4 regions of the Paraliobacillus zengyii genome follow, and region 1 is predicted to be linked to each of the others. Evidence: predicted binding sites of a transcription regulator. Region 1 holds the regulator's gene; each other region holds the start of a gene.

Region 1 (8,403 bases):
TGACGAACTGGTTCTTCTAAAGAACGAAGTACAATATTTGCACCAGTTTGTTCGTCTCCAACTAAATCAAGTGCTTGAACGTTTTTGTAGACATTAATTAACGCTGTACCACCACCAGCAACAATACCTTCTTCTACAGCTGCGCGTGTTGAGTTCAATGCATCTTCAATGCGTAGTTTACGTTCTTTTAATTCTGTTTCAGTTGCTGCACCAACTTTAATTACTGCAACCCCACCAGAAAGTTTTGCTAAACGTTCTTGTAGTTTCTCTTTATCAAATTCAGAAGTAGTTTCTTCTGCTTGTGCACGAATTTGTGCAACACGTGAAGAGATTTGTTCTGGATTTCCAGAGCCTTCAACTATTGTAGTGTTTTCTTTTGTTACAACTACTTTAGTTGCGCGACCTAATTGTTCGATTGTAGTGTTCTTCAACTCAAGACCAAGGTCTTCTGTAATTACTTCTGCACCAGTTAATGCTGCAATGTCTTCAAGCATAGCTTTACGACGATCACCAAAACCAGGTGCTTTAACTGCTACGGCATTAAATGTACCACGAAGTTTGTTTACAACAAGTGTTGCAAGTGCTTCGCCTTCTACATCTTCAGCTATTAATAGAAGTGGTTTACCTTGTTGTACAACTTGTTCTAGAACAGGAAGTACTTCTTGGATATTATTGATTTTTTTATCTGTAATTAGAATGTACGGATCTTCAAGTTCTGCTTCCATTTTATCTTGGTCAGTAACCATATATGGAGAAGCATAACCACGATCAAATTGCATACCTTCTACTACTTCTAATTCTGTATTGAAACCTTTTGATTCTTCAATTGTGATAACACCGTCGTTACCAACGCGTTCCATAGCTTCTGCGATTAATTGTCCTACTTCATCGTCACCAGAGGAGATTGCTGCAACTTGTGCAATTGAATCTCTTCCTTCAATCGGTTTAGAAATACTGCGTAATTCTTCAGTTGCAACTTTCACTGCTTTTTCAATACCACGACGTACGCCTACTGGATTTGCACCAGAAGCAACGTTTTTCAAACCTTCTTGAATCATTGCTTGTGCAAGTACTGTTGCAGTTGTCGTACCATCACCAGCAACATCGTTTGTTTGAGATGCAACTTCAGCTACAAGCTGTGCACCCATATTTTCAAACGCATCTTCTAATTCAATTTCTTTAGCAATTGTTACACCATCATTAGTAATAAGCGGTGAACCATATTTTTTACCTAATACGACATTACGTCCTTTTGGTCCTAATGTTACTTTCACTGCATTTGCTAATGTATCTACACCTCGTAGCATTGCGCGACGAGCATCTTCACTAAATTTCAATTCTTTAGCCATCTTAAAAGCCCTCCTTGATTCTTAAGTATCTTTAAAATTAATTGTCTTCGCTTAGCCAATAATAGCTAGAATGTCACTTTCACGAAGAATTAAGTATTCATTACCTTCATACTTCACTTCTGTGCCTGCAAATTTAGAGAAAATAATTGTATTTCCTTCTGCGACTTCCAAAGGAAATCTTTCTCCATTATCTGCTACACGACCAGACCCGACTGCAACAACTTTTCCTTCTTGCGGCTTTTCTTGTGCAGAATCTGGTAAAACAATTCCACTTGCTGTTTTCTGTACTTCTTCTACGAGTTCAATAATGACACGGTCTCCTAATGGCTTTAACATTATAAAAACCCTCCTTCATATATTTCAAAATGGTTTTATTTATTCTTAGCACTCACCAATGAAGAGTGCTAACACAATTATTATAATAATGAATTGTTTACCATTTTGCAAGTATTGCACTTGTTTTTTTTATGTTTTTTTTAAACATAGTAAATTACATTGGATTTCATCATTCAATTAGAAAAATCGAACTAGTACAATTCTATTCTAAAGTTATGTTAAAATACGTATATTGGACAATTATATATTATTAAAGGAGACGTTTAGCTTTGACTAGAAACTACATATACATCTTAGGAACATATATATTGATGCAACTTTCTTCTTATCCACTTCTATTGGTCCTAGAAATTGCTGATGTGAACGAAGACTATTTTGGAACAATAGGTATCGCGTGGACCGTATTCAGCTTTTTGGCAGCATTACTCATTATATTACTGTTGTTAAAACCTGAGAAAAATTTGAGAAAAGACCCAGAAGCAGCCAGTAATGGTATGGTAATCATTTGGTCTCTTATAGGCTTAATCTTAGCATTCATTGGCCAAGGGGTTATCAACTATCTTCAAACAACATTTCTTGGAGTTAGTCCAGATTCAGAGAATACCCAAAATATAATCGAAATTGCAAGAGCAGCACCAATCTTTATCATTGTAGTTGCTGTAATTGGTCCAATTTTAGAAGAAATTGTTTTTCGAAAAATCATTTTCGGAAGCATATATAAAAGAACGAACTTCTTTATTGGCGCCTTAGCTTCTGGTTTAATTTTTGCAGTGGTGCATAATGATTTCCCACACATTTTAACCTATCTAACAATTGGATTTGTGTTTGCGTTTATTTATGTTCAATCAAAACGGATTATTGTACCAATCATTGCACATGCATCGATGAATACAATGGTCGTCATTGCACAATTAAGTATTTCACCAGAAGAGCTTGAGAAAATGCTCGAGCAATATGAAAAATTACAAATGATAGTGATTGGAGGCTAACATATGCGAACCTCGCCATTGGTTGCAGCAACCTTTTACATTGGTATTGGGATTGCATTCACATATATAGGGATAACATCAATCCAAGAGACCGGTTGGAGTTTATTAATTCTATTATTTGCTATATTTGCTACTTTAGATTTTGCAGTAGCAATTCGCCTAATTAGAATACACATTCATATAAAGAAAGCGAAGAATTCAAAATAATAAAGCAGTGACCTAATTAGGTCACTGCTTTATTTCTATTCCTCTACTGCATCATTTGGATAATGCTTCATGAAGTATAACAATGACTGTAACTCAACTGCTAAATCAATGTGATGGACTCGGACATCTTCTGAAACATTTATACGTGCAGGTGTAAAATTTAAAATACCTGTAATTCCGGAATCAGTTAATCGATCCGTTATTTGTTGTGCCTCTGCACCTGGTACAGTTAAAATAACCGCCTCAACGTTACCAAGTTTCTTTTCCAAATCATCTATATGATGAATCGGTACACCTCCAATTTCTTGGCCTACTTTACCATCATCTGCATCAAATGCCATTTCTATTTTTGTGTTGTTATTTTTCGTGAAATTATAATGCAAAAAGGCAGTTCCTAAATTACCTACACCAATTAATGCTACATTGCTCGTCTCATCTTGATCTAATGTTTTTCTAAAGAAGCCTAATAAATATTCGACATTATAGCCATAACCTTTTTTACCTAATGCTCCAAAATACGAGAAATCTCGTCTAATCGTTGCAGAGTCAACTTTTACTGCTTCACTCAGTTCTTTTGAAGAGACACGCGATTTTCCTTGTATATGTAAATTATTTAAAAAGCGATAATATAATGGTAATCTTTTAGCTGTTGCTTGTGGTATTTTACTTTGCATATTTCAATCCCCTTTATAACAATTTGTACAAACCCCTAATAAACCTTGACCTAAAGCCATACGTTTTTAAAATCCAACGTATTTGTCGTGAACTAATTCACTTACTTCTTCTAGTATAAAGCAATTCACCAATTAATACACGTCCATTTGCTTGCTAGTGTGATAAAAAGTGCGATACACTAGAAAAGATGAGGTGAACAAAAAGATGATTTTAATGCAAGTAAACAATTTAGTGAAGAGATATGGTGCTGAATTAATTCTATCAAATATAAAATTAGAAATACAAACCAACGATCGGATTGCTATTGTTGGTAGAAATGGGGCAGGTAAATCAACCTTACTAAAAGTAATGGCTGGTCTCCTCTCTTACGATGAAGGTGAAATCCATAAACCAAAAGATGTCTCCTTAGGTTATTTAGCACAAAACACTGGGCTAGAGACCAATGAAACCATTTGGGCTGAAATGCTTCATGTTTTCGAGGATTTAATAAAAAAGGAAACTGCACTTCGTAAAATGGAATTACAAATGGGCGATCCTGCAATTATTCAAGATGAAAAAAGATATCAACAACTACTTGCACAATATGATATACAGCAACAAGCCTTTAAAATGGAGGGCGGTTATCACTACGAAGCCGATATAAAGTCTGTATTAAATGGCTTGCATTTTCAAGACTACGACCTAGAAACGCCAATTAATACACTTAGTGGTGGTCAGAAAACACGTTTAGCGTTAGGAAAACTACTTCTATCAAAGCCCTCTATTTTAATATTAGATGAACCAACAAACCATTTAGATATTGAAACATTAACATGGCTTGAAGGTTATTTAAATAATTATGATGGTGCGGTTGTAATTGTTTCACACGATCGTTATTTCTTAGATAAGACAACGAAAACGGTATATGAGATTTCCCGTAATCAGTCGAAAAAGTATCATGGTAATTATACTAAGTATTTAGAACAAAAGGCTGTAGATTATGAGTTAGAAATGAAGCAATTCGAGAAACAGCAAACCGAGATAAAAAAACTTGAAGATTTTGTTCAAAAGAATCTTGTTCGCGCATCTACAACTAAAAGAGCACAAAGTAGACGAAAACAACTAGAAAAGATGGATAGATTAGATCAACCCAGTGGTGATGAATCTTCAGCCACCTTCTCCTTCAATATAAATCGTAGAAGTGGTAATGATGTTTTAAAAATTAATAACCTTGCTTTTCGTTATAACAAGGATGAAGAGACTATCTTTTCTGACCTTACATTCCAAACAAATAGAGGTGACCGCATCGCTTTAGTTGGACCTAATGGTGTAGGGAAGACCACTTTATTAAAAACGATTATAGATGAACTAGAGCCTTCTAGTGGGTCTATCGATATTGGCAGCAATGTACAAATCGGTTATTATGATCAGGAACAAGCAAATCTCAGTTCCATTAAATCTGTTTTAATGGAACTTTGGGACGATTATCCAACAGTAAATGAAAAAGATATACGGACAGTGCTTGGTAACTTTTTATTCTCTGGTGACGATGTTTTAAAAAGTGTTAACTCCCTAAGTGGTGGTGAAAAGGCTAGACTAGCTCTTGCTAAACTCATGATGCAAAAGGCAAATCTATTAGTACTCGATGAGCCAACAAATCATTTAGATTTAGACAGTAAAGAGATATTAGAGGCTGCATTACTAGAGTTTCCAGGAACACTGATTTTCGTTTCACATGATCGTTATTTCATTAATGAAATTGCTTCTCAAGTTATCGAAATGCAACCAGACGGGGCTACTATTTTCTTAGGTGATTATGATTATTACTTAGAAAAGAAACAAGAAGCGTTTGAATTAAAAAAATTAGAAGAGCAGACTTCTAATCAAGTCACAAAAACCAAAGACGTGAAGACTAACTTTCATACTGATAAAGAAAAGAAGCAAACACAACGTAAGAAAGAGAGACGAATTACAGAAATAGAAAATAAAATAGAAGTACTCGAACAGGAAATAGCTGAAAATGAAGATTTATTATGCCAGCCAGAAATTTTTCAAGATCATGAAAAAGCTTTAGAATTAACAGAAAAAAATGACCAGAATAATAAACAAATGGAAGATTTAATGGAGGAATGGGAATTGCTTCAGGAAGAAGTGAAAGGCTAACAAAAGAGTTAGCCTTTTTTATTGTCCACAGGGTTATATACATAAAAAGTACTTATAATATAATGTATTTACAAGTTATCCACTTTATCAACAGTTTTTTAACTACTTACCCACAGAAATTGTGCACAACTATAGTATATGTTATTAGTGGGTTTGTAAAAATGTATCCACATTTCGAATAACTTTCTGTGGATAACATAGTTTTTCATTTAAAAAAGAAGCGAAAGGAATTATTTATCCTTTCGCTTCTTAGCGTCGACCATAGAGCTCAATATCTAACCCAGGGTTAGCATTTAAAAACCAATCTGAACGATGACCTAAGGTGTAAGCAATCGATCCTGCAGCGCCTATCATTGCAGCATTATCGGTACACAACCATAACGGTGGTATGAGTAACGCTACTGGTTCCTGTTCAAACTTATCTGTTAAGGACTTTCGTAAGGTTTGATTCGCAGCTACACCACCTGCTACAATAACTTGCTTTACCTGGTATTTCTTTGCTGCTTGATAAGCCTTTTCTGTTAAAACCTCTACCACACTAGCTTGGAAACTTGCTGCTATATCTTCTTTCTTTAAAACTTCTCCACGTTGCGTCGCATTATGAATCGTATTGATTACGGAGGATTTCAAGCCACTAAAACTAAAGTCATAAGAGCCTTCTTCAAGCCAAGCACGTGGAAAATCGATCACTTCTTTACCTATTTGTGCTAGTTTATCAATTTGTGGTCCACCAGGATAGGGTAAATCCAATGTTCTGGCAACTTTATCATAAGCTTCACCAGCTGCATCATCTCGCGTTTCACCAATGACTTCAAATTTTCCATGTTCTCGCATTAAAATTAACTCTGTATGTCCACCAGAAACAACTAATGCAAGGAGTGGAAAAGTGAATTCTTCCAATAACCGATTTGCATAAATATGACCCGCAATATGATGTACACCAATTAGTGGTTTATTATGAGCAAATGCTAAGGCTTTTGCTGCATTTACCCCAACTAACAAAGCACCAACTAGACCTGGGCCTTCTGTAACAGCAATTGCATCAACATCATCTACAGTCATTTTAGCTTGTTCAAATGTTTCCTCTAATACAATTGTAATTTGTTCAACATGATGTCGTGATGCAATTTCAGGGACAACACCACCAAAACGCTTATGACTTTCAATTTGTGATGCTACTACGTTAGCTACTACTTCTGTTCCATTTTTAATAACCGCAGCAGCAGTTTCATCGCAACTCGTTTCTATTGCTAATATGTATTCATCTTTTTTTGTATGCATTATAAGTCCACCCACATCACTATTGCATCTTCATTATTATCAGTATAATAATTTTTCCTTATACCGGCCGGTTTTAAACCAAACTTCCGATATAACCTCTGTGCAATTATATTTGATACACGTACTTCCAAAGAAAGTCTTCTTACCCCACTTGCAATAACTTGATTAATAATATATTGGAATAAACCTACACCATAATTTTGACCACGATAATCTGGCAAGATAGCTATATTTGTTATTTGTGCCTCATCAATTACGATCCATACACCACAAAAACCAATGATCTTATCGTTTTTTTCTACAACATAATAATGTGCGTATGAATTTTCCGTCAACTCTTTTTCATATATATCTATTGTCCACGGTAAGGTAAATGATTTTTTTTCAATCATTGCTACTTCTTCTATATCTTTATATGTCATTTCTCTAAAAAGGATATCATCCATTATGTTCTTTCCTTTGTGCTTCTAACCATTTCGCTTCAGCCTCTACTAACCGTAAATAATTTGGAATTAACTCATGTACATTAGTAGGTTGACGATCTCTTCCTGCTATTGCTAATAGTGATGGTCTTGCAATATGAAATGATTCTAATGGAATAATGGCCAACTCGCCAAGTGTCTCCATTATTAATTCCCTATACATCTCTATGTCTGGACTTAAAAAAATGATCTTTTCATTTTTTTGTTTTAATTGCTTTAACCAATCTTCAAATAAAATATTTTGTTCCTCTTCTACTGATTCCAATACACCAATATCATTAGGTTGGTACAATCCAGTATAGACTAATCCACGTCTCGCATCAAAAAACGGACAAATAAGTTGTTGAAAACTTGCTGCCTGTAGTGCTAGTGTCTCTAAACTAGAAATTCCTATTACAGGAATATTTAAAGACCATGCCATCGTTTTAGCAGTTGATAATCCTATTCTTACACCAGTATACGACCCCGGACCTTTCGCAACAACAATTCTTGATAAGTCTCTGGGCGCTAACATTGCATCACTCATAAGTTGCTGAATAGCAGGCATTAATCGAACAGAATGCTGATTCTTACTGTTAGAAATATATTCAACTTTCAATTTATCTTGTTCGTATATGGCAATTCCCATCGTCTCACTTGATGTATCTATTGCTAGTATATTCATCGTAATAACTCCTCACATAACCTTTGAAAATCAGCGCTTTTTGGATAAAATGTAATCTTTCGTTTTAGATCGTCTATCACTTCTAAAGATATATCTAACCGCGCTTCAGGTAAAAACGGTTGAATGAATTGTGGCCATTCTACTATCGATATACCATTTCCATTAAAGTATTCGTCAAATCCAATGTCTTCTTCACTATCTTCTAGACGATAAACATCCATATGATAAAGTGTTAATTCACCGACATACTCTTTTACAATTGTATAGGTGGGGCTATT
Region 2 (8,403 bases), 360 kb from region 1:
TAAGTTTTCTGCAATGTATTGCATTAAGTCGACTTCTCGTACTAATCTATCTTCTATTGTTTGAATCGTTAATTCCTTTGCTTTTGTATAAGAGCTAAATCCAACTAGAATGATAGCAATTCCTAATAAGGAAATAAATAATAGACTAAGCCTTGTACTTAAATTTAACTTTTTCATGATTTTCTTCATTAATTAACCTCCAATAGTAGTTCAATTGTCCTATCTATAGGAGTATACAGAACTTATATGAAGCTAGTATGAAGTTAAGGTAAATTTTTTTCTTAAAAGAATAATGAAACTAAAATGATTATTCTAATTTGCGACAGGATGTTACAATATGTATAATTCAGTAATAGAAGAAGGTTAAAAGTAGCCTACTAAACTTGCGAAAAGAGGGTTAAGCTTATGTCAAAAATAGTTGTAATTCATGAAAATGATGATTGGACTGAACATTTAACGAAACGTTTAGAGGCATTGGGTTTTCCTTATGAATTATGGCATTTAGATAAAGGAATTATAGATCTCAGCTCTATACCTCCAGAAGGTGTTTATTATAATCGAATGAGTGCATCTTCCCATTCAAGAGGGCACCGATTTGCCCCCGAATTAACAGGTGCTGTGCTAACATGGTTGGAAAGTCATGATCGTACTGTATTTAATGGGAGTAAAGCATTAAATCTTGAACTTAGCAAAATTAATCAATACGCTGCATTAGAGAGAAGTGGTATAAAGACACCTAAAACTATTGGAGCAGTTGGACGTGACCAGATTGTTGAGGCAGCTAAAAAGTTAGGAAAAGTACCATTTATCACAAAACATAATCGTGCGGGTAAAGGGTTAGGAGTTCAATTGTTCTATTCAATTGAAGGACTAGCGTCGTATTTAGACGGAGATGACTTTGAGGAACCAATTGATGGTATAACACTGATCCAGGAATATATAGAATCACCAAAATCTTTCATTACTAGAGCGGAGTTCGTCGGTGGCAAATTTATATATGCAGTCAGGGTTGACACATCTGAAGGATTCGAGTTATGCCCAGCTGATGCTTGCCGAATTGATGATAAGTTCTGTCCGGTAGGAGAAGAGGAAGAAAGACTAATGTTTGAAATTATTGAAGATATGGATACAGCACTAATTCAAAAATATGAGAATTTCCTTCGTGAAAATGATATTGCTGTTGCGGGTATTGAGTTTATTAGTAATGATAAAGGTGAGCTTTTCACCTATGATGTTAATACAAATACAAACTATAATTCAGATGCAGAAGCCAAGGCGAATAAATTTGGAATGTTAGAACTTGCAACACTTTTAGGAAACGCTTTGAAACAAGAACAATAATATGCGATATAAGAAACCCCTTATCCTATTAGTCTATTGGATAAGGGGTTTTTAGAATTAGCTTATAACTATCGATTTCTATTTAGTAAACTAGTAGTAACGTGATATAAAGTATCTTTATAAGTGCCATCGGGAAGTTTTTGCATTTCTTTTAACGCCTTTTTTGTATATCTTTCAGCAAGTGCTTGCGCCTTTTCTACTCCTTTTTCTTTTTCAAGTGTTGAAATGATTAGGTGTCTTTCTTGTTCGGTAAAAGGTTCTTGCTTATTCAATATATTTTTTAATGTTCGTGGGTCACTTTGCATTGCATAAATTAATGGAAGGGTATAGATCCCCTGTTGCAGATCTGACATGACCGGTTTACCAATCGTTTTTTCATTCCCTCTATAATCAAGAATGTCATCCATAATTTGAAATGCCATCCCGATATAATGGCCCATATTCCATGCTGTCATTGTCTGTTTACGTGAGGCCTTGCTTTCAATAGCACCTGAATAGCAACTGACTGCAAATAGTTGTGCTGTTTTCCCTGAAATTCGTGCTAGGTAACTTTTTACACTAGTAGGTGGCTGATATCGAGAATGTAATTGATCTAATTCGCCACTTAATATTTTCTCCATACTACGCGAGTTAAATTCTAAGTGTGCTAATGATGTAGCATGTCTTGAGAGAATAGTAAAACAAACGGAAAATAAATAGTCACCAGAATAAATCGCAAATTGATTGCCGTGTGTGGTGTGAATAGTCGGTTGTCCATGTCTTGATGACGCTCCATCGATTACATCATCGTGAATTAATGTAGCCATATGCAATGTTTCTAATGCTGCGGAAACAGCGATTGCTTTCTCTTTATCTTGTTCAGGTCCTATTTCAGAGCAAAGTAAGGAATAAGCAGGACGCAGTAATTTACCACCTGAGTAAATGAGGTCTTTAATTGTTTTCTCAATTGTTTTATCACGAACACGAATATGCGCATTGATTAGTTCTAACCCTTTTTCTAAGTCCGTTTTTAAAGCAGGGTAGTTATTCCACATAGGATGTACACGCATGATGAAAACCCCTTTCATTAAAAATCATGTTACTTTAATTCTTGTAAGTCTCTATAATAATGTAGCTTTTCAATATGTGTTAATAGGTAGTTAGCAGCAATTCCAATGGCAATACCAGATAGAATTCCAATAAAAGCTAATACAGGTAAATATAAAAGAACGGTCCATGTTTGAGCAATCCAACTGGCTACGGTAAGTTGTCCGACATTGTGGAGCACAGCTCCTGTAGTACTGACACCGATTAAACTTATCCGTTTCGAGCCGAGTTTCTTAACTGCTAGCATCCCGATAAAACTAAGAATAGCTCCAGCGGCACTATACATAAAAGTAGAAATAGTGCCTCCTAGTAGGGTGGCTAGGACTAAACGTATGGCTACAACTTTACCTGCATCTCTAACGGATAAGGTATATATGGCCATGCATGTAATAATATTAGCTAAACCAAGTTTTGCTCCTGGAGCGATTGCAAAAGGAAAAGGGATTGCACGTTCTAATAAACTAATAATCACCGCTTGCGCAGCTAATAACGATATATAAACAAGACGTTGATTTTTGGTCATCGTGCCACTTCCAATCTCTTGCTGCATAGAATCTCGTGTTTCAACTAGACTTCATATTTGTTGTCTTAAAAAACAACAAAAGGTAAAAAAGAAACATGCGTTAATAATACTATGATACCAATGTTTCATTACTTTAGCACCATCATTGTGCATCCTTCTTATTTTCCCTTCATTGTTTTTAAAAAATGAGGGGATGAATAGTGAAAGGCTTAAAGAACCTCTCACTATTCCTCTTCAACCTACTTCTTATCTTGATAAATTGCTTGTTCTTTCCCATACCACCAGTTACCTACTTTGCGCTGAATGTAAGGTATTACCCAGTAGTCTAAACCGAACGTACGTCCAGAGCCATTTAATAAGGCAATTGCTGCTGGAAGGGCCCATATTTTATCCCATCCAAGCATAGCGGATAGAGTAAACATTACGAGGAATCCAGCGCTTGCTGCACTTGCTAACCATGTGAATAGACCAGCAAGAATTGCTAACCCAATTGCCAATTCAACAAACACCATGAATTTCTGCATGAAAACAGCCATTTCAGGCGTAGGCAAGACTATTTGCATAAACCATTCAAAAATACCAGGCATCTTGCTGAAAATAGGTGTTGACCATTCTGTAGCCGTTTCTGCTGCTTCACTTGCACCACTTGTGGTCGTTTGTAACCATTCAAACGGCATTCTGACTGTTGATCCGACTAACCATGAATCCTCTCCTAGGCCATTAAATAGCTGAGGAATAGTTGAAAAACTAGCTGTTGCTGTTTCCCACGTTTCTTTACCCCATATTTTCGCACCAGCTTCCACTAGCCAAAAACCTGCTACGAAAAGACGTAATGGTAAACTCCATAGTACATTTCCATGTCTTGTTAAGAAATCGTGGAAAATATTACGTTTATCTTTTGTTTCAAAGAATTCGTGTCGGATATAATGAAACATATAATAGCCACTTCTGATTCCGAAGAAATAATAAAGGTTAACCATGTGCTTCATAAAGTTTGCTAACCAACCACTTAAGTGAACACCCATTAAATCAGCTACACCGTAACGAGCGCCAATTGACACCATCGTTCCGTGATATTTGCCTTCATACGCTTCTTTTTCTCCACCACTAATTTCAGCAATAATACTTTTAGCTGCTGTCATACCTGTTTGTTCAGCTGCTTCAACAATTTGTGGTGTTGCTTTACCTGGTTCTTCTTCATAATAAGCTAAGTCACCAATTACATAGACATTCTCAAAGTCTTCTGATTCCATATATTGATTTACTTTTAACCGACCTGCACGTGCTGTGGACATACCATAATCTTTGGTATCTGAATTCGCTTTGACCCCAGCTGTCCAAATTAATGTATGTGTAGGTACAGTTTCACCAGATTTTAAGATGATTTCATTTTCCTTAACCTCAACTATAGGGGAATCTTTGAGAATTTTAACGCCTTTTTTTACTAAATAAGCTTCTGCTTTATCTGCATCTCTACGCTCAAGCATATTTAAGATCGTTGGGGCAGCTTCTACTACATATAATGTAATAGCATCTGGATCAATTTTATTGTTTTTTGCTAGACGTTCCTTCCATTCTACCAATTCCCCAACCATCTCAATTCCAGTAAATCCAGAACCACAAACAGTAAATGTCAGCATCGCACAACGTGTTCCATCATCTTTTATGACAGCTGCCTGTGCAACGGTTTTTTCAATATGCTCGCGGAGTTTCACAGCATCTTCCCAAGACCATAACGTGAAACCATTTTCTTTTACACCAGGAGTTCCGAAATCATTTGGCTCTCCACCCATACCAAGAATTAAATAATCAAAATTATATTCTCCATGTTCCGTTGTAACTTTTTTTGCATCGTGATCTACATTGATTACATTGTCTGTTACTAATTTCACTTTCGTACGGTTAAATAAGCGACGTAAGTCAAATTGAATTGCATCAGGCTCTACGCGGTGAGCAGCGACTTCATGTAATTCAGTCATCATTGTGTGATAAGAATGACGGTCAATTAAAGTGATCGTAACAGAATCATCTTTTTTGTACTTTTTTGCAAGTTTTTGTGCGGCATGAACGCCAGCATAACCAGCACCAATAACAATGATATTCTTGTTTGTCATAATAAATTTGCACTCCTCTAATAAAATTTAGAAATCTGAAAACTTCCATTGTGAATCATTGAACAACTAATTTATATTTTACAGCTAGTTCTAGAAAGTGTCTAGAGTTTTTAAAGATTATATATAAATAATTCTATAAAGTTCACAAGTTAGTAATAAAATAAAATAAACTAAAAAGTTCATTAAGTTTTCATATTTAAAGAAACAGCTATACAACAGGCTTTTCTCCATATAAACGTGGAAAAGGAACGGATCGTTAGATAGACACTAAAAATAAGCGATGCTATACTTATAAAATAATAATGTGATTTTGTTCACAATTAGATTATTAGATTATAAGACAGATGTAAGTCTATTATTTTATAGAGAGGTTTTGATAGTGATGAAAATAAAAAACACAGCAATTATAATGTTTATTGTTTTATTTTTTTTAACAAGCTGTAGTTCAGAAGATAACGGTGTGATGGAAACACCTTATAAGCAAACAGAGTTTTTAATGGGCACAGTGGTCACGGTTAAAATTTATAATGAAGAAAAAGAAACGGTTTTAAAAAAGGTGTTTGAACGAATGGAAGTCCTTGCTAGTCAAATTGGTTTAGAAGAGGATGCGGGGGTATCACAAATTGACGAGGTTAATGCTCAAGCGGGTATAGAACCTGTTATAGTATCGGAAGAAATATTTCAGTTAATAAAAGCAGGCAAAGATTATAGTCAAAAAGCCGAGGGTTCATTTGATATTACGATAGGTCCTTTAACGTCACTATGGCATATTGGCTATGATGATGCGCGTAAACCTGATCAAGAAGAGATTGATGCCGTTCTTCCATTAATAGATTATCGAAAGGTTATATTAGATGAAGAGAAGCATACGGTTTATTTAAAAGAGAAAGATATGCGCATAGACTTGGGTGCAATTGCTAAAGGCTTTATAGCTGATCAAGTTAACAAAGTGCTTGAAGAAAATGATGTGACAACAGCTATTATCGATTTAGGTGGAAATATTTATGTGGAAGGAACCAATCCTTCTGGTAAAGAGTGGACTGTTGGAATTCAAGATCCGTTCTCAACACGTGGGGAAACGGTCGGTAAGATAGAAGCAAGTAATCAATCCATTGTAACCTCTGGAGTCTATGAAAGGTATTTAGAAGTAGATGGTGAAAGATACCATCATTTACTCGATCCAAAAGCAGGCTATCCATTTGATAATGAAATCGCAGGCGTAACAATTGTTAGTAAGAAGTCAATAGACGGGGATGCGTTGTCAACATTAATTTTTTCGAAAGGGTTAGAGGATGGAATGGCGTTTATCGAAAAACAGGATGGTGTGGAAGCAATCTTTGTGGATAAAGATAACAAGATCTTTCTTACTTCTGGCTTGGAGGATGAATTCGAATTAACGAATGAATCCTTTATAATCGGAGATAGTTCTTTGAAAAATGAAGGGAGCGAATAAAATGTCTATTTCAACATTTCTAAAATTAGTAGAAATTCAGACTAAGATAGCGAGCGTCTTTCCATTTTTAATTGGTTGCTTATTTGTTTATTATCGTTATGATACGTTCCAACCATTAAATACAGCGATCTTTTTTGTTGCGATGCTTTCCTTTGATCTAACAACAACTGCGATTAATAATTATATGGATTTTAGAAAAGCCTCATCTGAAAGCTATCGAGAGAACCACAATGTGATTGGTCAATATAAAATCAGGGAGATTGTAGTCATTATTACAATTTTAAGTTTATTAACCCTGGCTACAGGTTTAGGAATCTGGCTTGTGTTCCGGACAGATTTATTCGTGTTATTAGTTGGAATGGTTTGTTTTGCAATAGGCATTTTTTATACATTTGGCCCGATTCCCTTGTCTCGCATGCCACTTGGTGAGTTATTCTCTGGTGTATCAATGGGATTCGGTATTGTATTCTTATCTGTATATGTCAATGCATTCGATCAAGGTATTTTACATTTATTATGGGAAGGTAGGACAGTTCTCTTTGAAGCTGATATTCTATTACTATTAGAGATTATGTTAGTTTCCTTCCCATGTATGTTTACCATAGCTAATTTGATGCTAGCTAATAATATTTGTGACTTAAAAGAGGATATTGCCAATCATCGCTTTACACTGCCTTATTACATTGGAAAAAAATATGCTGTCTGGCTGTTTAATGGTTTATATTTTCTTTCATTTTTAGCAATCTTAGTCGCAGTAATTCTCGGTCTATTACCACCTATTGTTATTATTGCACTATTAGTTAGTTATCCAGTCTATCAGCTAGTTCGTAAATTTAATCGGAAACAGATTAAATCAGAAACATTTTCTGTAGCGATAAAAAACCTGGTGTTAGTAAATGGTTCGGTTGTAACCATGTTAATGATATCGATATTTATTCTTTAACTCAACTTTCTCACTTAAAAAAAGCGCTAAAAATTGGCTGTTATGAGTTTGGCGTGTGTTCATTATAAAGGTTGACACTTTTAAAAATGTTTATTACTGCATACCCATAGACTCTGTCGTAACTGCCATGTTGATTTCTGCTACGGAAAGGGAGTCAATTTCATTTGAGGAGCGGGTAAGAACTTTATACCTCTTATGACAGAATTCCTCTCAGTGCGTCAAGTCAAACGCACGGATGATTACAAAGTAGCGTGAAGTTAACTTCTGTTTTGGATCATTCTTGTTATATCAAGATTTAAGCGACTGTTTTATAGTGCGAAGGTTGAATTCTTTAATATATGTTAGAAGGGAAAGGAGAAAGTTTGATGGAGCTATCTACAATTTTAGAAGTACGAGATCTAGCATTTCGTTATGATTTACGAGTGAAAAAACAGACTTTATCTGATGTCTCCCTTTCTGTGAAAAAGGGCGAATGGGTTGCAATTGTTGGAGATAATGGATCAGGAAAATCCACTTTAGCCCGATTACTAGTTGGATTAATGGAAGTGGAAAAAGGAACAATCAATATTAATGGCCTTGAATTAAATGAACTATCAAAATGGGATATTCGTAAACAAGTAGGGATCGTGTTCCAAAATCCTGAAAATCAGTTTATAGGTACAAGCGTTCAAGATGATATCGCGTTTGGTTTGGAAAATATAAATATGCCCTATGATGAAATGAAGAAAAGAGTAGATATCGCACTAGAATTAGTGGGAATGCGTAATCATGCATTAACGGATCCTTCGCAATTATCTGGCGGTCAGAAGCAAAGAGTTGCGATCGCAGGTATTCTTGCCTTAACACCTAAATTAATCATTTTAGATGAAGCGTTTGTTATGCTAGATCCAAAAAGCCGAAGTGGATTATTTGCTACTTTACAGAAGTTAAAAGAGAGAGAGTC
Region 3 (8,403 bases), 1.5 Mb from region 1:
AAGGGGTATCGATATATGAGTAAGCAACAATTTGAAGCTGAATCAAAAAGACTATTAGAAATGATGATTAATTCTATTTATTCAAAGCGTGAGGTATTTATTAGAGAATTGATCTCTAACGCGAGTGATGCGATTGATAAAATGTATTATAAAGCCCTAACGGACGATTCGATCACATTTAATCAAGATGACTATTACATAAAAGTGGCTACGGATAAAATCAAACGTCAACTAACTATTACAGATACTGGCATTGGTATGACGAAGGAAGAATTAGAGAACAACTTAGGTGTGATTGCCAAGAGTGGATCATTAGCATTCAAAAAAGATAATGAAGTAAAAGATGGACATGATATTATCGGACAATTTGGTGTTGGTTTCTACGCTGCATTTATGGTTGCAGATGTTGTTACAGTATGGACAAAAGCATTAGGTAGTGAACAAGCATATAAATGGCACTCCGAAGGCGCTGATGGTTATTCGATAGAATTAGCCGAGAAAGATACTGTTGGAACTACTATCACATTAGATATAAAAGAGAGTACAGAAGAAGATGACTTCGAAAGCTTCTTAGATGAAAATGAATTGAAAACGATAATTAAAAAGTACTCTGATTTTATCCGTTATCCAATTAAAATGGATATCATTGAAGAGCAATTAAAAGCAGATGACGAAGATGAAACAGAAGAAGTTGTTGAAGAACAAACAGTAAACAGTATGATACCAATTTGGAAAAAGAACAAAAATGAGCTAAAAACAGAAGATTATGAACAGTTTTACGCTGATAAACATTATGGGTTTGATAAACCGCTACAACATATTCATGTTAGTGTAGATGGGAATATTCGTTATGAAGCGATTTTATATATTCCGGAAAACATGCCATATAATTACTACTCTGCAGAATACGAAAAAGGTCTAGAATTATATTCAAATGGTGTATTAATCATGAATAAATGTGCAGATTTACTACCAGATTACTTTAGTTTTGTCCAAGGGCTTGTGGATTCAGAAGATTTATCACTTAATATCTCTCGTGAGATGTTACAACATGATCGTCAATTAAAATTAATTGAGAAAAATATTACGAAGAAAATAAAAACAGAATTGCAAAAAATGTTACGAAATGATCGAGAAAAATACGAAAAATTTTATACCTCATTTGGACGCCAGTTAAAATATGGTGTATATAGCGACTTTGGTCAAAATAAAGATATCTTACAAGATTTATTATTATTCCATTCTTCTAAAGAAAAGAAACTCGTTACTCTAGAAGAATATGTAGAGAGAATGCCAGAAGATCAAACGTTTATATATTATGCTTCAGGTCAAACAAATGAGCGAATTGAAAGACTGCCACAAACTGAAATGGTCTTAGATAAAGGCTATGAGATTTTATACTTTACAGATGACGTTGATGAATTTGCAATCAAAATGATTATGAATTATCAAGGCAAAGAATTTAAATCAGTATCAAGTGGTGATTTAGGATTTGATTCAGATGACACAGAAACAAATACAGAAGAAGAAACAAAAGCTAATCATGATTTATTAGATCATATGAAGACTGTATTATCTGGTAAAGTAAAAGATGTTCGAGTATCTAAACGATTAAAAACTCATCCGGTTTGTTTAAGTAATGATGGTGAAATTTCAATTGAGATGGAGAAAATTTTAAGTATGATGCCTGATAACCAAGAAGTGAAGGCTGATAAAATCTTAGAAATTAATATTCATCACGATGTATTTGAATCATTAAAAGATGCATTTGTTAAAGACAAGGATAAAGTAGATGTATATACAAACATTTTGTATAACCAAGCATTATTAATTGAGGGACTAGCTGTAGAAGACCCGATTGCTTTTACCAATGATATCTGGAAAGCTTTAGCTTAATTTTATATAAAAACAACCTCTTCTTTTTTAGAAGAGGTTGTTTTTATGTTTTATTTGGAAGCATTTGCATATGGAAGGCGAGACTAGTTGCTTACGTACGCTTTGTTATTTATTATATTTATGTGCTGATGTGATACAATTCCACTAGTGGATTTTTCTTCATAGGAGTGACTAAACAATTGAATTTAAAATTAGACCGTAAAATTATAGAAGCTAGATGCGGTGAACTTTCCTATAAAAGTGGGAATGTTTTTTATCGTAATAATAAAGTTAAGATTGAAACAAGTACACCGAACTTATGTAAAGCAACTGTTTTAGGTAAAGAAGCTTTTCAAGTTGAAATTGAGAAAAAATCAAATAAAGATTTCCAAGCGACTTGTAGCTGCCCTAATTTAGCTAGTTATACGTTTGATTGTCAACATGTAGCAGCGGTATTAATAACAATCAATGAACTACAACGCAAGACGAATGACTCTCAGCCATCACCACATTTGACAAATGGCTTGTTGGAAATTTTTAATCAACCCACTTCACGCACAAGTGCAGAACAATTACATTTTGAAAATAGAAAAGTACTTGATGTTGCTTTTATTTGCAATCCTGTAATAGTAGATAAAGAAGGTCATCTACTAACAATAGAAATGAAAGTAGCTGGAGTAAATGTGTCAGATATTCGAGCGTTCCTAACAAATCTTAAAGAAGGAAGATCCTATAGAATTTCTTCAGGGTTTATAGTTGACTTACAAGAACATTGTTTTAATCATAAGACGGATGAAGTTATTCAATTACTAATTCAACTTATGACGGATGAACGTTTTTATCTCGAGCATTTATCGAGTGAAACCATCGATCAGATAAAAAAGCAGCAAATACTCATTCCTGCTACTTCATGGGCCAAAATATTACCGTCATTAAAAAACGTATCAGAGGTTACTGTTCATTATAAATCAGCTACTTATCAAGGGATCCAACTAACCGAAGAAAAATTACCGTTACTGTTTGAATTAATTGAGACAGCTGAAGATGGTTACCAATTAATTGTAGACGGCTTAGATAATATGATTGTGTTTCTGTCCTATAAGATGGTCTTCTTCGATGGTAAATTCGAACAATTAAATCAGCAACACACGAAGCAATTAACGGAATTAAAAAGAATATTAGATAATTCAAATGCGAATAAAATACCAATCCCTAATCAGCAAGTAAACTTTTTTTTAGAAAAAGTTGTACCAGGACTGAATGGATTAGGAAAGGTTACGATTTCAAAAGAACTACAAAAAAATGTTGTACAAATCCCGTTGATTGCTAAACTCTATCTGGATCGTGTTAAGAACCGTTTGCTGGCAGGACTAGAATTTCATTATGAAAATACTGTGATTAATCCATTAGAAAATAGGGAACCAACGTTAAATACCCTGTTTATAAGAGATGAAGCTAAAGAAGCCGAAATTTTGCAAGTTATGGAAGATAGTCTGTTTGCTACGACTGAGAGTGGATATGTTCTTTATAATGAGGAGTTAGAATATGACTTTTTATATTATAAGCTTCCAGATTTACAACGGTTGACACAAGTTTATACAACAACTGCAATTAGAAACCGGATTGTAAAAAGTAACTCGTTTCCCAAAATAAGAGTGAAGTTTAAAAGAGAAAAAACAAACTGGCTAGAATTCACTTTTGAAATGGATGGAATACCAGATGATGAAATTCGAGAACTTTTAGAAGCATTGGAAGAAAAGCGTAAATATTATCGTTTGCAAAATGGTGCTTTACTCACATTAAATACAAAAGAATTTGACGAGATAAATCGTTTTCTTCAAGGTCTACCTAGAGAAGAAACCGGTAATTTAGTAGATGGTTTAACCATTCCAATAGTTAAGTATATGGAGATACTCGATTCGGTCGAATCGAGCAATACCTTTTTAGTGGAAGACTCATTTCGCCACTTTTTAAAAACAATTGAAGATCCTAAAAATATTGCTTTTGCTGTACCTGAAAAATTAATATCTATTTTAAGGGATTATCAAGTAGATGGTTACCAATGGTTAAGAACACTAGCTAGCTATGGCTTCGGTGGAATATTAGCCGATGACATGGGACTTGGTAAAACGATTCAGAGTATTACTTATATTTTATCTGAGTTGCCAGCCATTCGGGAACAGAAGCGGCCAATATTGATTGTATGCCCATCATCTATTACCTTTAATTGGTTAACTGAGCTTACTAAATTCGCACCAGAAATAAAAGCGATTGTTATTGGCGGAAATAAAAATAAAAGGATGAAACAACAAACAAATCTACTGAAGATGGATGTCATTATTACTTCCTATCCAATTGTGCGTCAGGACATCCGAATTTTTGAAAAGAATGTTTATCATACTGTCTTTTTTGATGAAGCACAGGCTTTTAAGAATCCTGTCACTCAAACAGCCAGATCCGTTAAACGGATTGATGCTGATCATAAATTTGCTCTAACAGGAACACCAGTAGAAAATACAATAGAAGAATTATGGGCTATTTTCCACGTTATCTTTCCAGATCTATTTTTAGGACTTAAGGAATACAGCACACTTTCTAGAAAGACAATAGCAAGGAGATCGCGTCCTTTTCTACTTCGTAGGTTGAAGACTACAGTATTAAAAGAACTTCCTAAAAAAACAGAAACACTCGAAACAATTGAGTTATTTTCGGAACAAAAGAAACTATATACAGCATATTTGGCTAAACTAAGACATGACACAGTAAAACATTTGGATAAAGAGACATTTCGAAAAAACAAAATTCGAATTTTGGCAGGATTAACAAGATTACGACAGATCTGCTGTCATCCAAGTCTTTTTATTGATGGTTACACAGGAACATCAGCAAAATTCGAGCAATTGTTGGCTATAGTTGAAGAGATTAAACAATCAGGTAGAAGGGTGTTAATCTTCTCGCAATTTACGAAGATGCTCGATCTAATTGGTAGAGAATTAACCAACAGAGAACATGCTTATTTCTATCTTGATGGACAAACACCTGCTGAAGATCGTCTTAAAACATGTAACCATTTTAATGATGGTGTACGAGATATCTTCCTTATATCAATGAAAGCAGGTGGACAAGGACTTAATTTAACAGGAGCTGATACTGTGATTTTCTATGATAGCTGGTGGAATCCTGCTGTCGAAGAACAAGCTGCGGACCGTGCTTACCGATTTGGACAAACTCGAGATGTACAAGTGATAAAACTTGTTTCTAAAGGAACAATTGAAGAAAAGATGCACGCATTACAAGATAAAAAAAGAAATCTAATCGGTGAAATCATTGATTCAGAAGAACAAATTAGCGCGGCAATTACGGAAGATGACATTCGTGATATTTTGATGCTTTAAATAGATCAATTCAAACTTTCACGAAAATAATGGTTTATTTAATACGTTAAAAGGTAAATTAAGAGCAATGATATTTTAATAAAAGGTAATCGTCACGAATTCGTCACAGAAACTTCATTAGCTATTCACAACTTTTTGAACCTTAAAGTTTATAATGTAAAAGGATAACATTTCTTACTTGATAAATGTTAAGATAGAAAACATAGTATGTGTATTACTTCACTTAAATGTAATAGCCGCGAAGGAGGAATAACCAATGGAATTTGATACAGTCACCATAAGTAGATTAATCACAGCAATGACCCTGACATTTCATATCATCTTTGCGACATTAGGTGTTGGTGTGCCATTATTTATTTCATTAGCAGAATTTATCGGAATTAAAAAGAAAGACAAACATTATGAGTTATTAGCGAAGCGATGGGCAAGAGGTTTTGTTATAACTGTCGCAATTGGTGTTGTTACAGGAACAGCAATTGGTCTGCAACTTTCATTAGTTTGGCCAAACTTTATGCAACTTGCAGGTAATGTAATAGCATTACCGTTATTTATGGAAGTTTTCGCTTTTTTCTTTGAAGCAATTTTCTTAGGTATCTATTTATATACGTGGAACCGATTTAAAGGGAAATTTACACATTGGTTTATTTCATTACCAATTGTAATTGGAGCAGGTATGTCTGCAGTTTTCATTACGACAGTAAATTCGTTTATGAATTCACCTGATGGCTTCACAATGGAGAATGGAGAGTTCGCTGCTGTCAATCCACTTGAAGCAATGTTAAATCCATCTGCACCAACTAGAATTGCGCATGTAGTAGGAGGATCATATCTTACAGTTGCCGCAATACTAGCAACGATTGCTGCAATTGCATTATTACGACGAAAAGGGGCTGCTGAGTATCATAAAAAGGCGTTAAAGCTAACTGTGATCTCAATGTTTGTATTCTCTTTAATAACAGCAGTTGCAGGAGACGCATCGGCAAAATATCTGGCAAATAATCAGCCTGAAAAATTAGCTGCTGCAGAATGGCTTTTTGAAACAGAAGAGAACGCTGATCTGCTCTTATTTGGCTGGCTAAATGAAGACAATGAAATTGTTGGCGCAATTCGAATACCTGGAGCGTTAAGCTTTTTAGCACATGGAAATTTCATGAGCGAAGTTACAGGTTTAGAAGAAACGCCCGAAGATGAACGTCCACCATTGTGGATACATTATATGTTTGATTCAATGGTTTCAATTGGAATGTTTTTAATCGGTATTTCATTTCTCTATCTGGTTCTAACTCGATTTAAAAAATGGGATGAAAATAATAAATTTATGCTTTGGCTTATAGCATTAACTGGACCATTAGCAATGTTAGCTGTAGAATTCGGTTGGATATACGCAGAAGAAGGAAGACAGCCATGGATTTTGCGTGGTTATATGCGAGTTGAAGAAGCAGCAACATCATCTCCATATATTTTGCATATGTTCTTTTTGTTTTTAGCTTTATATATTGTTTTAGGTACATTATTTGTTATCACGTTAAGAAAATTATTTAAAGACAATCCGGCAGAGATAGAATTAGAAAAACACTACCCTGAAACTATGGAAGAGGGGGAAGAAAAATGAGTTATGAAATAATTGGAATTACTGTTCTATGGTTATTTTTGTATGGGTATCTGATCATTGCATCGATCGATTTCGGTGCAGGGTTTTACGCCTTTTACGCAAAAATGACGAAACAAGATCATATTATCAATCAAATAATTTCAAGATATTTATCACCGGTTTGGGAAGTTACGAATGTGTTTCTAGTTTTCTTTTTTGTTGGAATAGTAGGCTTTTTCCCATCAACGGCATATTATTATGGTTCTGCTTTACTCGTTCCAGCAAGCTTTGCTATCGTACTGTTAGCTATTCGAGGATCATTTTATGCTTTTGAAAATTATGGGTCAAAACAAAGTAATATTTACATGTTTTTATATGGAGCAACTGGGTTGTTAATTCCAGCCTCTTTATCAGTTGCGCTAACTATTTCAGAAGGTGGATTCATAACCGAAGAAAATGGTGTAGTTTCGCTTAAATATTTGGAATTGTTCACAAGTCCTTTAGCATGGAGTATTGTTGCATTAGCGATAACGGCACTATTATTCATTAGTGCGAGTTTTTTAACGTACTATGCTTCCCGAGCAAATGATCACGCAGCTCTTAAAATAGTGCGAAAATGGGCTCTCTTTTGGGCTACACCAACAATTATAATGGCTTTAACGACAATGATTGCTTTAGGTCAGCATAACGAACGTCATTTTGATAATATGTTAGATCTATGGTGGATATTCGGTTTATCTATGGGCTTTTTCTTAATAGCAATGGGTCTATTATATATTGGCAGAAATTATGGATCAGCGTTTATCGCCATTATGTTGCAATTTTTCTTTGCATTCTTTGGCTATGGTGTTGCGCAGTACCCATATTTGCTTGATCCGTACATTCACATAGAGGATAGTGTAACGAATGAAGCTATGGGTATTGCTTTAATTGTGGCCTTCATTGGGGGATTACTCTTGTTAGTACCTTCTCTTTTCTTGCTCATGCGTTTATTTCTATTTAATGCAGATTATGCGAAAGGGGAAAAATAATTGTGTACGCAAAATTTGTATTAAAGGACTGAGTCGTTCATGCAAAATTTACAGCAAACCGTATGGATGCATAAAATAAGAATCTTCTTCTTAATTGGATTAACCGTAACACTAGGCCTCTCTATAATTGTACAGGCTTTTGCTATGACAACTATTGTCGATGGGGTCTTTTTAAAAAACCAAACGTTTCATGCGATGATTCCATGGCTACTGTTATTGTTAATCGTTCTATTTATTCGCGCATTAACGGATTATATAAGTAAACGAATTGGTGTTTCACTAGCAAGTGATGTAAAAGGAAATGTACGTAAAAAACTATTATCTAAATATGCTGCCCGTCCTGTTCAACTGGCTGAAAAAGGACAAACGGGTAAGAAAGTTAGTATGTTATTAGACGGTGTCGATGAGATGGATAGTTTTTATAGTCAGTTTATTCCTCAAGTAATGCAGAGTACTTTTGTACCGTTACTTGCCATGATCGTAATTTTCACTCAACATGTTAATTCAGGAA
Region 4 (8,403 bases), 1.0 Mb from region 1:
TTGCTCGTGGTGCTTTAGCTTTAGCGATGACTGGCTATGACATAGTCGCTGATAAAACATTACTTAAAAAAATAAATGCGGAATTTAACAAGTAATAACTAAAAAATGAGCTAATTTTTGATTTACTCTTCCCAAATGCATAAATATTTGTTAAAATGCAGTATCGTGTATAAATATACGTTACAAAGAGATAAAAGAAGGGAAGATAAAAATGAAAAAACAATTTTTCTTAATGGCAGCACTTATTGGAATATTTTCACTATTCTTAGTAGCTTGTGGTACATCTGATGAAGGAGAAACGACGGGGGATACTTCAGAAGAAACGACAGACGCAACTGAATCAGAAGATAAAGAAGTATTAGAAATGGCAACTTCTGCTGATTTCCCACCATTTGAATCACGAAATACGGATGGCGATTTCGTTGGTTTTGATATTGACTTAGCTAATTATGTAGCAGATGAACTAGGATATGAATTAGAAATTACAGATATGAATTTTGATGGTTTAATTGGAGCACTACAGAATGATCGTGTAGACATGGTATTATCGGGTATGTCGGCAACGGATGAACGTGCTGAAAATGTTGATTTCTCAACAGCATATAACCATTCAGGTGAAATGTTTGTAACACTTAAGGATTCCGAAATCACTTCATTAGAAGATATTGAAGGAAAAACTGTTGGTGTTCAATTAGGTACGATTCAACAAGATGGTGCAGAGAAGATTCAAGAAGATACAGACTTTGAAATAAAAGCTGTTGATACTGGATCAATATTAATTCAAGAATTAATGTCTAATCGAATTGATGTAGCATACATGGATAAAGCCGTAGCTACTGGTTATATAGAGGAGCAAGATCTTGCTGGATTCGATGATCCAACAACAAGTTCACCAGGAATGGCGATTGCATTTCCAAAAGGAAGCGAAATGGTTGATGAAGTGAATGAAGTTCTAGCTCAAGCAGAAGAAAGTGGCTTTTTACAAGAATTAAAAGATAAATGGTTAAGTGAAGAAGAATAAATTATATTAGTCAAATAAAATATTATAGGAAGAAATGAGGTGTAAGGCATGAATTTGGATTTTACCCAAATCGTGCCTTATATTCCTTTTATGATAGAAGGAATATGGGTAACATTAAAGTTTGTATTTGTCGCTATTATATTTGGTTTCATATTGGGAACCATCTTAGCATTATTTAAAATTGGTAGCATTCGACCACTGAGATGGTTTGCTGATGCGTATACATCAATATTTCGTGGAACACCGTTAATATTACAATTAATGATTATTTATTTTGCTGTTCCTCAACTTACAGGATATGATATCCAACCATTTTTATCAGCAGTTTTAGCATTTGGATTAAATTCATCTGCATATGTATCAGAGATTATTCGTGCTGGTATTCAGGCAGTTGATAAAGGCCAAACTGAAGTTGCACAAGCATTAGGAATACCGTATCGTCAGATGATGACGGATATTATACTACCACAAGCTATGAAGAACATTTTGCCAGCATTAATGAATGAATTTATTACTCTAACAAAAGAATCAGCTTTAGTTTCAACAATAGGTTACTTAGATCTAATGCGCCGTGCACAGGTCGTTGGTGCTGAAATGTATCGCAATTTTGAACCGTTATTATTTGTTGGTGTGATATATTATCTATTAGTTATGGGACTTACAATAGTAGGTAAGCTTGTGGAACGGAGGTTGAGAGTTAGTGATTAAAGTAGAAAATCTATCAAAAAAGTTTGGAAACAATGAAGTATTAACAGACATCTCAGCAGAAATTAAAAAAGGTGAGGTTGTCTCTATTATTGGGCCCTCTGGTTCAGGTAAATCAACTTTTTTACGATGCATCAATTTATTAGAAAAACCGACAGAAGGTAAAATATATATTAACGGTCAAAGCTTAACAGATCCTGGAACGAATATTATGAAAGTAAGAGAAAAGATTGGTATGGTATTTCAACACTTTCACTTATTCCCTCACTTATCTGTTTTGGATAACTTAACGTATGCTCCGATGAAAGTGAAACGCGAATCAAAAGCACAGGCACAAGAAAAAGCGAAAGAGCTTTTAGCTAAAGTCGGTTTAACGGATAAAGAGGAAGCATATCCAAGTAGTCTTTCAGGTGGTCAAAAGCAACGTGTAGCAATTGCTCGTGCTTTAGCAATGGAACCTGAGTTAATGTTATTTGATGAACCAACTTCAGCATTGGACCCCGAAATGGTTAAAGAAGTATTAGATGTAATGAAAGATTTAGCGCATTCTGGTATGACGATGGCTGTCGTAACACATGAGATGGGATTTGCTCGTGAAGTTGCTGACCGTGTAATCTTTTTAGATCATGGTAAATTAGTTGAAGAAGGCGAACCAAATCAGTTTTTCGATAAACCTAAAACAGAGCGTGCAGCATCTTTCTTAGAAAAAATATTATAGGTTGTTAAAAAGAGAGTTAACTTCGATGAGGTTAATTCTTTTTTTATGATGACAAATCATTTAAATTGACCGTAATTCCTTGTCATTATATAATGGTTATAATAGGTTTTTAAGCTTTATGTGTATAGTAGTATTATAAAAACATATATTGTTAATAAAATGAAAGGGTGTTTTTTATGAATCCTTTAATATCTGAGCACATGCCGTTTTTCATAAAAAGAGAAATGGAAAAGATCGCAGAACAAGTTCAACCTTTAATGAAAAGAAATTCGAGATATATACTGTTTGCATTTCCTCTCATGTTAGTAGGAGGGATTAATTTAATAATTATGGCTTTTCAAGGGAATTGGAGCGAAGATATGCTACCAATTGCGGTGACTTATGCTTTGATTGCCTCCATCGGAATGGCGTTATATAAAGAAGCAAAACATGTTAATAAAAAGATTCATCAGATTGGTAAGGAACACATGATTGAACGTATAAAGACTAGCCATGTTGTTGCTGATGATAAGAAAAAGGCATATATTAATATGGTGAAAGAACATTCTAAAATGAGTCTCCAAATTTTTTTCAACTTTTTGACAGAAGAGAATAAAGAAAAGCAAGATACATTTTCATAGCACACGAAAAACTAGCAAGCATTTTAAATGTTTGCTAGTTTTTTATTTAATTTAAATATAAAACTTTTATTACTGTTAAGATTCACAGTTGATAGAAAATGTGACATAACATGCCGCTTTGGAAATGTACTTCGCTTTCCGTGGGCACGGCTTCAGCTAACTTAGTAAAGCAAAAAACGCTTTACTAAGTGGATCTTCAGCCCGCGCTGTTCCCACAGGAGTCTACGTATATTTCCAAAGCTAGTTCAGATTCTACATGATGATTGTATATGGAATAATGACACTTTAGCTAAAGACATGCTTATCAATTGTTTATATTCTCCATTACAATTACAGTTTTTCTTCAAACTTGCTTCATTCCCTAGATAACCTAATTCTTCATAGTGAATATTGTTATTTATTTCTCCTAACTAGCGTATCAAGTGAAATTGGCGACACTCCTGCAGGAACAGCAAATGTTTTCGATGGGATGAGTAATCGAAATCCCACGGGCTGAAGATCCACTCGGAAACGTTCTTAGTTTCCGAGTTAGCTGAAGCCGTGCCTGCGGAAAGGGAGTCAATTTCACTTGAGTAGCGGGTCGGTCAGGGGATTTTGTTATGTCACAGTTGATGGCAATTTTGACGCAAGTAATGTTATGCCGGTGTCTATGGATACTTAATCACAAATAATACTTTTAAAAAGAGTTGAAAAATGTTCATATGTTTTCCTGTAGAACATTGGTATAATTAGTTGTGCATAACTTCACATAACTAATTAGAAGAAGGGTTTGGTTGACATGAGTTTTTATACGCCACAGGAAATTGCAACGTATACGGTATCGTCTGGAAAAAAAAAGGCGCATTTATCTATTTTACAATCTTCTGTTTTGGGATTTGAAGCAGGAGCCTTTATTGCACTTGGGTTCTTGTTATATATTCGTGTAACAGCGAGTATGCCTGTTGAATGGGGAGGGTTTTCAACTTTTATTGGAGCGTCATTATTCCCAATCGGTTTAATTCTAACACTTCTTGCTGGTGGTGAATTGTTAACTGGAAATATGATGGCAGTTCCTTTGTCACGAATGGAAAATAAAATTAGCACGTTGCAATTATTGAAAAATATAAGTATTATCACACTAAGTAATTTTATCGGCGCACTATTTGTTGCATATTTTTTTGGGCATATTGTTGGATTAACAGAGACTGGAGCATATTTAACAGCAACAATTAGTTTAGCAGAACATAAATTAGACGCAACATTTTTACAAGCATTTGTATCTGGAATTGGATGTAATTGGTTAGTCGCTTTAGCAGTTTGGTTAAGTTATGGTGCAAAAGATATGGGTGGTAAGATATTGGGTATTTGGTTCCCTACGATGGCTTTTGTTGCAATAGGCTTTCAACATGTGGTAGCTAATATGTTTCTAATTCCTGCTGCTATATTTGCAGGTCATTTTACATGGTTAGCATATTTAAGTAATTTTGTGCCAGTATTTTTAGGTAATGCTGTAGGTGGTACTTTATTTGTAGCTGTTGCTTATTGGACTGCATATCTAAAAGAAAGACCAAATATATCTGATAAAAGGGGAGATGATATTCCACTTTCAGTCGTTTCAAATAAAATAAATTAATGAAATAGACAATAGCGATTGAATGTCAGCATTATTTTATTTTTCGTTCAATCAATGCTTCTTTTAATAAAAAGATAAATTGATTATCCAGTTTTAACCTAATTGCAGTCTGATAGGCTTCAATAAGTTGTTTATCAGTTAATCGTTCCATCTCATCTCCCACTTTCTTTATGGTATTAATTAAAATTTGTTTGTTTAAGTAAATGGTTGGCTTATAATAAACTAAATAGTAGTTATTAATTTAGTGGAAATGTTATAATGTAATTTGTACTATACTTTATTTAAATCGGTATCGTTTAATATTTAACTGAACAAGTATGTCCTAAGAGGTGGAGAGATGACAACGTTATTTGAATCAATGGTATTTCCTGTAGATAATTTGTTAGGGATATTTTTATATGCTGTCTTGTTTGTTATTATTACTAGCTTAATAATTAGCCTGCTATTGCACTTCATTCCTAATTCACTAAGTAAAAGGTTAAAAAGTTTTATCTTAGGAACAGCTGTATTTATTTCACTGTTTTTTTGGTGGTCTATTATTGTTGTATGAAAAATTGAGATTAGTTTTCTAATTTAACAATGATTTCCTTCGTATTTTTCCCGATTTTTAGAAATATAAACATTCTACAATAGCTAATTTTACTTTTTCTTAATAGCAAGTTCAATTGAAAGCGCAAACATAGAAAGGAGAGAGGTTATTTATGAATTTAGAAGATATTCAAACGATTACGAATAGAATAAAAGAAAATGTGCAACAAGTTATTGTTGGGAAATCCGATGTTGTAGAACAACTCTTAGTAGCGTTACTTGCTTCACGTCATGTATTGTTAGAAGATGTGCCAGGCACAGGTAAAACATTGTTGGCAAAGTCTTTAGCAACTTCACTAGATTGTAAGTTCAACAGAATTCAATTCACTCCAGATCTTTTACCCACGGATGTAACAGGTTTGACTATTTACCGAACGAATAAAGGGGAATTTGAATTCCAACCTGGACCATTATTTACGAATTTACTATTAGCAGATGAAATTAATCGTGCAACACCGAGAACACAATCTAGCTTGTTAGAGAGCATGGAAGAAAAACAAGTAACGATAGATGGAAAGACGCATGTGTTGGATCGTCCGTTTATGGTAATAGCTACTCAAAATCCAATTGAAAGCCAAGGAACATTTCCATTACCAGAAGCACAATTAGACCGCTTTTTCTTAAAGATTAAAATGGGGTATCCAGACAAAGAGGAAGGAATGGAAATACTAAAGCGATTTAAGGATAATGATCCATTAGCATCACTTAAGGCAGTTGTGAGTAAAGAAAGTCTTATAGAAGCACAGAATCTTTTTACAAATGTATATGTAAGTGATGAAATATTGGAATACATAATGGCTATTGTGGAGGAAACAAGACACCACAGCGAAGTATTAATTGGAATCAGTCCACGTGGTTCGCAAGCTTTGTTAAGAGCAGTACAAGCATACACAGCAGTTAAAGGGAGAAGTTACGTTATACCTGATGATATTAAAATGATGGCAAAGTCTGTTCTGGGTCATCGGTTAGTCTTAAAACCAATGGCTAGAAGAAGCTTAAATGGAGCAGATGATATTATTGATAATGTACTAGAACGGGTCACAGTTCCTACAGAATCATTTAAAACAGAAGGTTCATAGCATATGAATATCGCCTGGGTCATTGTTGTGACGATTGGATTTATTTATCTACAAAGTAGTCTTTATCAAAGATGGGGATTAACTAAAATCACATATCATCGGAAATTTAATAAACTAGCTGTGTTTGAAGGTCAGGTAGTTGAACTTATCGATCAAATAGCGAATGAAAAAATATTGCCATTACCCTGGGTTCGTTTAGAATCTAAAATTAATAGACATTTAGCAATAAAACAGACAGAAGATCACGTCTCAGAAGATAAACAATTTCATCGTACACTGTTTAGTTTTCTTCCATATCAAAAAATAACGAGAAGGCATGAAGTGACCTGTTTAAAACGTGGTGTATATGCCCTACAAACAGTATCATTAGCAACAGGTGACCTTTTTGGCTTTCAAGAAAAGTTTAAGCAATTTAATACAGATGCAGTTTTAACTGTCTATCCAAAACTATTAGAAATAGAGGAGTTAAGCTTACCTGTCCATAGCTTTCTAGGTGAACAATCAGTCAAACGTTGGATTATGGATGATCCATTTATGAAGATCGGTACACGAACCTATCAAGAATCCGATCCAATCCATTCAGTCAATTGGAAAGCTTCTGCTCGAACGAATCAGCTACAAGTAAACATGCATGACTATACAGCTGATCATTACGTCATGATTTATTTAAATGTAGATCAATCAGATGATATTAAATTGCCAATTGAAAATGAACAATTGTTAGAGCAATCGATCACGTATGCCGCATCGATCGCACATTACACAATTAGTAAAGGTATCGAAACAGGTTTTGCAACAAATGCTGTTTTGGACAAAGATAGATTTGAGCAGATAAAGCCATTTGTTCATCTATATCCTGAGAGCGGAGACGGACAGTTATACTATTTATTAGATTCCATGGCCCACCTTACATACGAGCGAAGCAGAAACTTTCACTACTTGATTGAAGAAGCAGTTAGCAACGATACCAGAAAAATCGATTATGTATTAATAACCTCACGAATTTCAAATGAGACACAACAACAAATTGAACTACTAAGAAATAAAGGGCAAGCGGTTGAAATAATTTGGATGACCTCAGAAGATGATGATTAGCGTAAAGGAGGAGAAATATAATGCAGCATAAAGTAATATTTCGAATCTTTAGACAGACTATTGTTGAATATATAGCGTCATTTCCTATATTACTTGGTATAACAATTTGGTTAGTGCCTGTACCTCTGTCTATACCTTTTTTAGTTACGATACTATGCCTATATATGCTAGGTATCTGTGTGGGTAGCTTTTTTCAAAAAAAGTCGCTACTAACTGGTAGTCTATTTTCTATTGCACTTATTCACATGCTTCTGTATGATGGTTCGCTCATTCAAGACATTGGGCTCTTTCTATTCAGTGGTAGTATTCTCATTCGGGGGTTCCAGTACAGTAAAACAGATTGGAACGTGTTGCTTCCAGTCCATGTTTTGTGGTCATTTGGCGTGCCGTTATACTTTATCAGTTACTTTATTTATCGCTATACCAATCTGTTAGAAGTTTATGTACCTGTTATAACAGGTAGTGGTTTAATTTTTTTAGTGCTATTACTTTTTAAATCAAATGCAGATCATTTGGAACAGGCAATCTTAGTTAATCAAGATAAAAAATCCATTAGTAGTGTTATTCGAAAACAAAATTATGTCTATATTGTAATTATGCTTGTGATTATCACATTACTAACACAGTTTGGTATAGTCAAAACAGTAATATTTACGACAATTCGTACGATGTTTCTAGCGATTTCTGATTTTTTTAGTCTTTTTGAAAGCGATTCACCTGCAGAAGTACTAGTATCAGATGTTCCGAATGAAACGTCTTTTATTGGCGAAGAAATAAATGAACCTTCTCAATTCGCTCAAATTCTTGAAATAGTTGCTACTATTGCAGTTATTCTTGTGTTAATACTATTCATAATTTTTATCGGGTATAGAATATCAAATAGTTTTCAAAGATTCATTCACTGGATCACCGCTATTATTTACCGTATGATAGAAATAATAGGTAGTAAATCAATACTTGATACA

What was found. Region 1 encodes Rex, which represses fermentation and respiration genes when NADH is low (regulators of the CRP and FNR family bind a similar motif). Its sites were predicted from a motif close to TTGTGAAATATTTCACAA; they were not measured.
Region 2: DM447_RS00485 (FAD:protein FMN transferase) is a predicted target of Rex. The motif match lies at 5,367-5,384, and genes of this name have one in related genera.
Region 3: DM447_RS09765 (cytochrome ubiquinol oxidase subunit I) is a predicted target of Rex. The motif match lies at 5,478-5,495, and genes of this name have one in related genera.
Region 4: DM447_RS07680 (formate/nitrite transporter family protein) is a predicted target of Rex. The motif match lies at 3,797-3,814, and genes of this name have one in related genera.

The regions. Positions count from the first base shown of each region.
Region 1 covers NZ_CP029797.1:459,433-467,835, reverse strand. Annotated here, with positions in the region: gene groL (chaperonin GroEL) at 1-1,349, opposite strand, end outside; gene groES (co-chaperone GroES) at 1,401-1,685, opposite strand; gene DM447_RS02505 (CPBP family intramembrane glutamic endopeptidase) at 1,955-2,674, shown strand; gene DM447_RS02500 (DUF4305 domain-containing protein) at 2,678-2,881, shown strand; gene DM447_RS02495 (redox-sensing transcriptional repressor Rex) at 2,917-3,555, opposite strand; gene DM447_RS02490 (ABC-F family ATP-binding cassette domain-containing protein) at 3,761-5,698, shown strand; gene tsaD (tRNA (adenosine(37)-N6)-threonylcarbamoyltransferase complex transferase subunit TsaD) at 5,948-6,979, opposite strand; gene rimI (ribosomal protein S18-alanine N-acetyltransferase) at 6,979-7,401, opposite strand; gene tsaB (tRNA (adenosine(37)-N6)-threonylcarbamoyltransferase complex dimerization subunit type 1 TsaB) at 7,418-8,125, opposite strand; gene tsaE (tRNA (adenosine(37)-N6)-threonylcarbamoyltransferase complex ATPase subunit type 1 TsaE) at 8,122-8,403, opposite strand, start outside.
Region 2 covers NZ_CP029797.1:97,061-105,463, forward strand. Annotated here, with positions in the region: gene DM447_RS00460 (methyl-accepting chemotaxis protein) at 1-189, opposite strand, end outside; gene DM447_RS00465 (ATP-grasp domain-containing protein) at 406-1,341, shown strand; gene DM447_RS00470 (polyprenyl synthetase family protein) at 1,410-2,390, opposite strand; gene DM447_RS00475 (Gx transporter family protein) at 2,420-2,950, opposite strand; gene DM447_RS00480 (FAD-dependent oxidoreductase) at 3,190-5,064, opposite strand; gene DM447_RS00485 (FAD:protein FMN transferase) at 5,474-6,517, shown strand; gene menA (1,4-dihydroxy-2-naphthoate polyprenyltransferase) at 6,519-7,460, shown strand; gene DM447_RS00495 (energy-coupling factor transporter ATPase) at 7,826-8,403, shown strand, end outside.
Region 3 covers NZ_CP029797.1:1,932,713-1,941,115, forward strand. Annotated here, with positions in the region: gene htpG (molecular chaperone HtpG) at 16-1,896, shown strand; gene DM447_RS09760 (DEAD/DEAH box helicase) at 2,076-5,270, shown strand; gene DM447_RS09765 (cytochrome ubiquinol oxidase subunit I) at 5,527-6,882, shown strand; gene DM447_RS09770 (cytochrome d ubiquinol oxidase subunit II) at 6,879-7,892, shown strand; gene cydD (thiol reductant ABC exporter subunit CydD) at 7,932-8,403, shown strand, end outside.
Region 4 covers NZ_CP029797.1:1,508,216-1,516,618, forward strand. Annotated here, with positions in the region: gene DM447_RS07655 (M20 family metallopeptidase) at 1-95, shown strand, start outside; gene DM447_RS07660 (ABC transporter substrate-binding protein) at 212-1,021, shown strand; gene DM447_RS07665 (amino acid ABC transporter permease) at 1,070-1,729, shown strand; gene DM447_RS07670 (amino acid ABC transporter ATP-binding protein) at 1,722-2,444, shown strand; gene DM447_RS07675 (DUF5392 family protein) at 2,621-3,064, shown strand; gene DM447_RS07680 (formate/nitrite transporter family protein) at 3,843-4,676, shown strand; gene sda (sporulation histidine kinase inhibitor Sda) at 4,708-4,827, opposite strand; gene DM447_RS07690 (hypothetical protein) at 5,014-5,226, shown strand; gene DM447_RS07695 (AAA family ATPase) at 5,378-6,343, shown strand; gene DM447_RS07700 (DUF58 domain-containing protein) at 6,347-7,438, shown strand; gene DM447_RS07705 (hypothetical protein) at 7,459-8,403, shown strand, end outside.